2 regions of the Micromonospora sp. NPDC047812 genome follow, and region 2 is predicted to be linked to the other one. Evidence: riboswitches for the same ligand, from Rfam matches in the RefSeq annotation. Region 2 holds a riboswitch; the other holds the start of a gene.

Region 1 (3,345 bases), on a different contig from region 2:
GCCCGTCCAGCAGCACGTCGCCGCGGTCGGGCTCGATCAGGCGGTTGATCGTGCGCAGCAGGGTGGACTTGCCCGACCCGGACGGGCCGATCACGCAGGCCGTCGCCCCGCGCGCCACGTCCAGGTCCACCCCGCGCAGCACCCGGTGCGATCCGAAGGCCAGGTGCACGTCGCGGACGCTGAGGCTCACCGAGGTCGTGGTGTCGATCGTCATCGCTGGTTCCCTCCCGCCGCGCCCGGCAGCGCCAGGTCGAGGTCGTCGTCGGCGTCACCCGGCACGGTGGCCTGCCGGCCGTGCCGCAGCCGCCGGTCGATCCAGTTGACGGCGTGCGTCAGCGGAACCGTCAGGGTCAGGTAGAACAGCCCGGCGAGCAGCAGCGCGGACTGGTTGCCGGTGTTCGCCGCGTAGTCCTGCCCGATGCGGAACAGCTCCCGCTGGCTGGCCAGCAGGCCGAGGAAGTAGACCAGGCTGGAGTCCTTGATGAGCGCGATCAGCTGGTTCACCCAGGCCGGCAGCACCCGCCGGATCCCCTGCGGGACGATCACCAGGCGCATCGCCTCGCCCCAGGACAGGCCCAGCGCCCGGGCCCCCTCCAGCTGCGCGGCCTCCACCGACTGGATGCCGGAGCGGAAGATCTCGCCGATGTAGGCCGCCGCGATCAGTGACAGCGCCAGGATGCCCAGGGGATACGGGTTGGGCCCCCACACCTGCATGCCCAGCGGCGCGAGGCCGACCCCGATGAGCAGGATCGTCGCCGCGGCGGGCAGGCCGCGGAACACGTCGGTGTAGACCCGCGCCGGCCACCGCAACCATCGGGTACGCGAGATGCCCGCGACGGCCAGCGCCATGCCGAGCACCGAGCCGAGCAGGGCGGCGGAGATCGCCAGGATCAGCGTGTTGGGCAGCCCCACCGTCAGCATCTCGGGCAGCGCCTCGCGCATGGAGTCCGCGTCGAAGAAGGTCTCCCACAGGGTGCTCAACGGATCCATCGTCGCTCCTACCGCCCCGCTCGCTCGTCGTCCGTACGTCTCAGGAGGTGGCCGACGCCGACGGCACCGGCACCGTGCCGCTGCCCGGCGTGAAGTCGGCCGGGATCGGGCGGCCCGGGTAGTACTGGGCCTGCAGGCGGCTCCACGTGCCGTCCGCGATCACCTCGTCGAGGCCCTTGTCCAGCGCCTCGCGCAGCTTGTCGTTGCCCTTGGCGAACGCGTACGCCGTGGGAGCCGGGCTGAGCAGCTTGGCCGCAACGGTGATCTTGCCGCCGCTGTCGGCGGCCGACTTGTCGCCGATCTCGGCCGGGGCGATCCAGGCGTCGGCCGTGCCGGCCTTGAGCTGGTTGATCGCGCCGTTGTAGTCGGGCACCCGGACCGGGTCGAGCCCCTCGCCGGTGGCGTAGTCGTCCTGGACGGTGCCCTGCACGACCACGACCCGCTTGCCGGCGAGCTGGTCGAATCCGGTGATCGGCGAGCCGGCCGGCACGTCGAGTCCGAAGTGGCCGAAGTCGTAGCCGTTGCCGAAGTCGACGGTCTTCTTGCGCGCCTCGGTGATCGTGATCGAGGAGCTGCCGACGTCGAACTTGCGGTTGTTGACCTGGGAGAGCAGCGCGGAGAAGTCGGTGCCGACGAACTCCACCTTCAGGCCGACCTTCGCGGCGACCGCGGTGAGCAGGTCGTTGTCGAAGCCGGTGAACTTGCCGTCCTTGAGGTAGACGTTCGGCGGGGCGTCGGTGAGCGTGCCGGCGCGCAGCACGCCCGGCTGGAGCAGGCCGTAAGGGTTGTCGGTCGCGCTGGCCGCGTCGTCGCCGCAGGCGGTCAGGGCGGTGGCGGCGAGGACGGCGGCCACGCCGAGGGCGGCGGCCCGGGTGAGGGACGAGAGGATTCGCACAGGTGTCTCCGATGGGGTGTCTGCGGCGACAGGCACGGGGCGTGCGTCGCCGACGGTGCGCCCGATGGGCGTACCGCTGAGATGGTTCGGGAAAGAAGGGGTGGCGCGCCTAGCGCGCGTCGCCGGGGCGACAGGAGGTGGCGCAGACCCGCATCGTGTCGATGTGGCGGCGCCGGGTCAGTGCCGGCGACGTCGGGGCCACGGCGGGGACCGCCGGTGGGGCGCAGATGCGGAAGGACATGGCTCTCCTCGGTCGGTGTCGACCTGGGAACCAGGCCGCGCTTGCACCGGAGCCGCTCCGGTGCCTGGTCCTCACCCGGGGCACCCCTGCGCGGACGAGGGTTGCCGGCCAGCGAGCCGGGGCTTGACGCTGGCGCTCATGACCTGCCGACGAGGCTAGCAGCCCGACACGGTGGGCCGTCCAGCCGTTATGACCACCCTCACGCGTCCCCACTCACTCCTCGATCGCCCCGCCGACCTGGCGCAGGTGCTGCCGGAAGGTGTGGGCGGGGTCGACGGCGCGGCGGGCCAGGTAGTCGGCGAAGGCGGTCTGCTCCCGCAGCGTCTCCCCGGCGCGGATCCGCCGCGCCTGGACCCGCTCGACGGTCCCGATGCGCTCCGCCGCCGCGAACAGGTCGGGGGCGCGCCCTGCGGGCAGGAACAACACCCCGTCGTCGTCGGCGACGACGAGGTCGTCGGCGGTCACCAGGTGCGGCCCGACCCGGGCGCTGGTGAGCGTCTCCGGCTCCCGCGGGTCGAGGCGGGCCGGGCCCGCCGGGAGGCAGCCGTAGCTGAAGACGGGCAGCCCGATCTCCACCAGCTCCGGCGTGTCCCGGTGCAGGCCCCAGACGACGAGGCCGGCGATCCCGGCCGCGACGCCCTCCAGCACCGCCAGGTCCCCGACGCACGCCTCGTCGCTCCGGCCGCCGTTGTCGATGACCAGGACGTCACCGGGGGCGGCGTTGCCGTACGCCTCCAGGAACACGTCCACGCTGCCGTGGTGGCGCACCGGCAGCGCCCGGCCCACGAGGCGGTGACCGGGGACGACCGCCCGGATCCCGGCCGGTGCCGCGCGCGGGGGCACGCCGAGGCGTACGCAGGCGTCGGCGACCAGCGGCGTGGACAGCTCGGCGAAGCGCTCCCGCATGACGTCCTCCCGGCGGTGCGGCGGGTCGTGGGCCGTCATCGTAGGGAGCACGGGTGGTGCCGCAGCGAGGTCCAATCCGATCCGGCTGGCCCCTGCGGTGGCGGCGTGCGGGTCTAGACTGTTTGTCGTGACCCCGCCGCATGCCGTCGCCACCGCGCACGGTCGCTGGGTCACCCCGGACCTTCCGCTGTACGGCGACGGCCACGAGCGCTCCGACTACGTTCCCTGACCGGCCCGGCACTCCGTCGACCCCGGTCCATCTCCGCCACGCCTTGGGAGCGCCCAGTCATGCCCGGACCCGATCACCGCCAAC
Region 2 (3,345 bases):
GAAGAGGCCGTCGCGCACCCCGATGCCGTACGCCGTCGCCAGTTCCGCCGCCACCTCCGCCGAGTCCCGGCCGGCCACCACGAACGACACGATCCCCACCCGGGGCGCCGCCGGCCCGAACATGCGCAGCTCCAGCACGTGCGGCAGGGCCGCGAAGCCCTCGCGCAGCCGGGTCAGCAGAGCCTGCTCGGCGTCGTGCAGCGCGGCCCGGTCGGCGTCGGCCAGCGCGGCGCAGACCGCCGCCAGGGCGACCGCGCCGAGCAGGTTCGGCGTGCCCGCCTCGTGCCGGGCCGGGCCGGTCGCCCACCGTACGTCGTGGGTGGCCGCCCCGACGTGGCTGGTGGCGCCCCCGCCGGCCAGGTACGGCGGTGCGGCGTCCAGCCAGTCCGCCCGACCGACGAGCACCCCCGCGCCGAACGGCGCGTACAGCTTGTGGCCGGAGAGCGCGAGGTAGTCGACGTCGAGGGCGGCGACGTCCACCGGCGCGTGCGGGGCGAGCTGCGCGGCGTCCACCGCGATCCGGGCCCCGTGCCGCCGGGCCACCAGGGCCAGCTCCGCCACCGGCCAGCGTTCGCCGGTCACGTTGCTCGCGGCGGTCACCGCGACCAGCACGGGCGGGCCTTGTCCGGCGCCGGGGCGGGCGGGACCCGAACCGCCCCTCGCGTCCGGCCTGCGCAGCTCGCCGAGCGCGGCGTCCAGCGCGCGGACCGCCCCGGCGGGATCCTCAGGCACCGGCAGCCGGACCGAGCCCCGCGGCCAGGGCAGCAGGTTGGCGTGGTGCTCCGCGCCGAAGGTGACCACCGTCGTGCCGGCGGGCAACGCCCGGGCCAGCAGGTTCAACGCGTCGGTGGTGTTGCGGGTGAAGACCACGTGGTCCTCGGCGCGGGCGCCGAGGAAGTCGCCGACCGTCTGCCGGGCGCGCTCGTAGGCGAGGGTGCAGCGCCGCGACAGCGCCCCGGCGCCGCGGTGCACGCTGGCGTACCAGGGCAGCAGCTCGGCCACCGCGTCGGCCGCGGCCCGCGCGCAGGGCGCGGTGGCCGCGTAGTCGAGGTTCACCTGGCCGGGTACGCCGAGCACGTCGAGCGCGGCGGCGACGACGGGCGGCTGCGGCGCGGGCGGGGGTACGAGGGTGACGGTCATGGCCGACCTCCGGGTCCAGGGACCCCGGGTGGGCGCACACGGGCGGGGTCCGCGCTTGCCCGGCACGCGGTTCGGGCCGGGCCCGGTCATCACCCGGGGCACCCCACCGCGAACTCGACGAGGGTTGCCGGCCAGCAAGCCGGGGCTTGACGCTGGCGCTCGTGACCTGCCCGCAGCATAGCCGGGTGAATGCGGCCGGACCAGGCTGCCGGGGATGGCTACGCTGACCGCATGGCCGACACCCCGCCCGGCGCATCCCTGCCGCCGTCGCCGACCGCGCCCGCCGTTCCGCCGCCCGGCGGGGCCGGGCCCCGGATGCCGCTGCGGCGGCTGGGGTGGCGTCGGGCCCTGGTGTTGGCCGGCACCGTCCTGTTCATCGCGGCGTGCGCGCTGTTCATGGTCTTCACGCTGGGCGAGAACCTGGGCGTCGAGGCGCTGCTGATCGGCGTGGTCGCCGCGATCCTCCCGGTTCCGGTGCTGGTGGGCTGTTTCCTCTGGCTCGACCGCTACGAGCCGGAGCCCCTGAAGTACCTGGTCTTCTGCTTCGCCTGGGGCGCGTTCGTCTCCACCGCGGCCTCGCTGACCGTCAACGAGTTCTCCGCCGGGCTGTTCGAGGACCGGGGGCTGCCGACCGCGCTGACCGCGGTGCTGGTCGCGCCGTTCATCGAGGAGCTGACCAAGGCCCTCGGGCCGATCCTGCTGCTGATCTTCCGCCGGCGGGAGTTCTCCGGGATCACCGACGCCCTGGTCTACTGCGGGCTCTCCGCGATCGGGTTCGCCATGGTGGAGAACATCCTCTACCTGGGCGGCTACGGCTACGCCACCGGCGTGGAGCGGTACGGGCCGGCCACCGGCACCCAGCAGGTCATCGCCATCTTCATCGTCCGGATCCTGCTCTTCGGCTTCGCCCACCCGCTGTTCACCTCCATGACCGGGGTGGGGCTGGGCATCGCCGCGCGCGCCGCCAGCCGGTGGGTGCGGGTGCTCGCGCCCCTCGCCGGCCTGCTCCTGGCGATGATGCTGCACGGGCTCTGGAACCTGCTGCCGACGCTCACCCAGGCCACCGGCGAGACGCTGATCATGCTGTACGGGTTCATCGGCGTGATGGTGCCGGTCTTCTTCGGCATGGTCGGGCTCGCCGTGTGGCTACGGGCCTGGGAGGGGCGGCTCACCGAGCGGACCCTGCCCGACTACGTCCGGGCGGGCTGGCTCACCCCGCCGGAGGTGGCGGCGCTGAGCAGCCTGGGACGGCGGCACGCGGCCCGGGTGTGGGCCAAGCGGGTGGCCGGCGACGGCGGGTTGAAGGCGATGCGCGGCTACCAGTTCGCGGCGACCCGGCTGGCGCTGCTGCGCGACGGCGCGCTGCGCGGCCTGGACCGCCGCCCGGTGGACCGGGAGCGGACCGCGCGGGAGGAACGGGAGCTGCTGGAGGCGATCGGCGCGTACCGGTCGTTCTTCGTGGGCCGCGACCCGCAGGCGCCGGCGGGGATCTGGGACGGACACCGCTACCACCTGCGGTTCCCGGACGGCACGCAGCGGACGGTCGAGGCGCCGGACGAGCCCGTCGTGCCGATCCCGGTGGTGCTGGTCCCGCCGCCGCCCCCGGCGCACCCGGCCAACTTCGGCCCGCCCGGCTGGTACGGCCAGCAGCCCCCGGCGCCGTGGCCCCCCGGTCGCCCCTGACGCAGCCGCCGGCCATCTCCTGACCCCGGGACCGGGGCCGCCCCGTGAGGTCGGCCCCGGCCGTCAGGTCATCAGGCTGGTGAGGAAGTCACCGAGGCCCTGCGCCATCGCCATCAGTCCCGCCCCGATCGCCTTGAACATCTGCGCCGCGCCCTCCGGCCGGAAGGCCATGAAGTAGATCAGGAACGCGACGCTCCCCCAGAGCAGAATCTTCTTCACGAGTACCGGCATCGCGTCCCTCCCCAGGGCCGGTGATGCGGCTGGCTTCCCGGCGGGGAGCGACGCAAACGGCACCCGCGCCCTCATCCGGGCGGGTGGGGCGGGGGTGGGCTCAGAGGTAGAGGCCGGTGGAGTCGTTCTCCACCCGCTCGGCGGCCACGGCGTGCACGTCGCGTTCGCGCAGCAGCACGTACCCGCGGCCGTGCAGTTCGACCTCGGAGCGGTCGTCGGGGTCGAAGAGGACCCGGTCGCCCGAGACGATGGCGCGTACGTTCGGCCCCACGCCAACGGCGGTGGCCCAGG

What was found. Region 2 has a riboswitch for S-adenosylmethionine ahead of AB0883_RS07080 (aminotransferase class V-fold PLP-dependent enzyme). Riboswitches for the same ligand answer to the same signal wherever they lie in the genome.
Region 1: it holds a riboswitch for S-adenosylmethionine, as region 2 does, so the genes downstream of both, AB0883_RS27070 (ABC transporter substrate-binding protein) here and AB0883_RS07080 (aminotransferase class V-fold PLP-dependent enzyme) in region 2, are expected to answer to the same signal.

Annotation. Positions count from the first base shown of each region.
Region 1 is NZ_JBEYRY010000011.1:104,919-108,263, reverse strand. Features, by position in the region: gene AB0883_RS27080 (amino acid ABC transporter ATP-binding protein) at 1-208, opposite strand, end outside; gene AB0883_RS27075 (amino acid ABC transporter permease) at 211-990, opposite strand; gene AB0883_RS27070 (ABC transporter substrate-binding protein) at 1,031-1,885, opposite strand; SAM riboswitch class IV at 2,159-2,270, opposite strand; gene AB0883_RS27065 (RraA family protein) at 2,340-3,071, opposite strand; gene AB0883_RS27060 (MFS transporter) at 3,321-3,345, shown strand, end outside.
Region 2 is NZ_JBEYRY010000001.1:1,523,501-1,526,845, reverse strand. Features, by position in the region: gene AB0883_RS07080 (aminotransferase class V-fold PLP-dependent enzyme) at 1-1,140, opposite strand, end outside; SAM riboswitch class IV at 1,187-1,307, opposite strand; gene AB0883_RS07075 (PrsW family intramembrane metalloprotease) at 1,330-2,823, shown strand; gene AB0883_RS07070 (hypothetical protein) at 2,887-3,054, opposite strand; gene AB0883_RS07065 (co-chaperone GroES) at 3,155-3,345, opposite strand, start outside.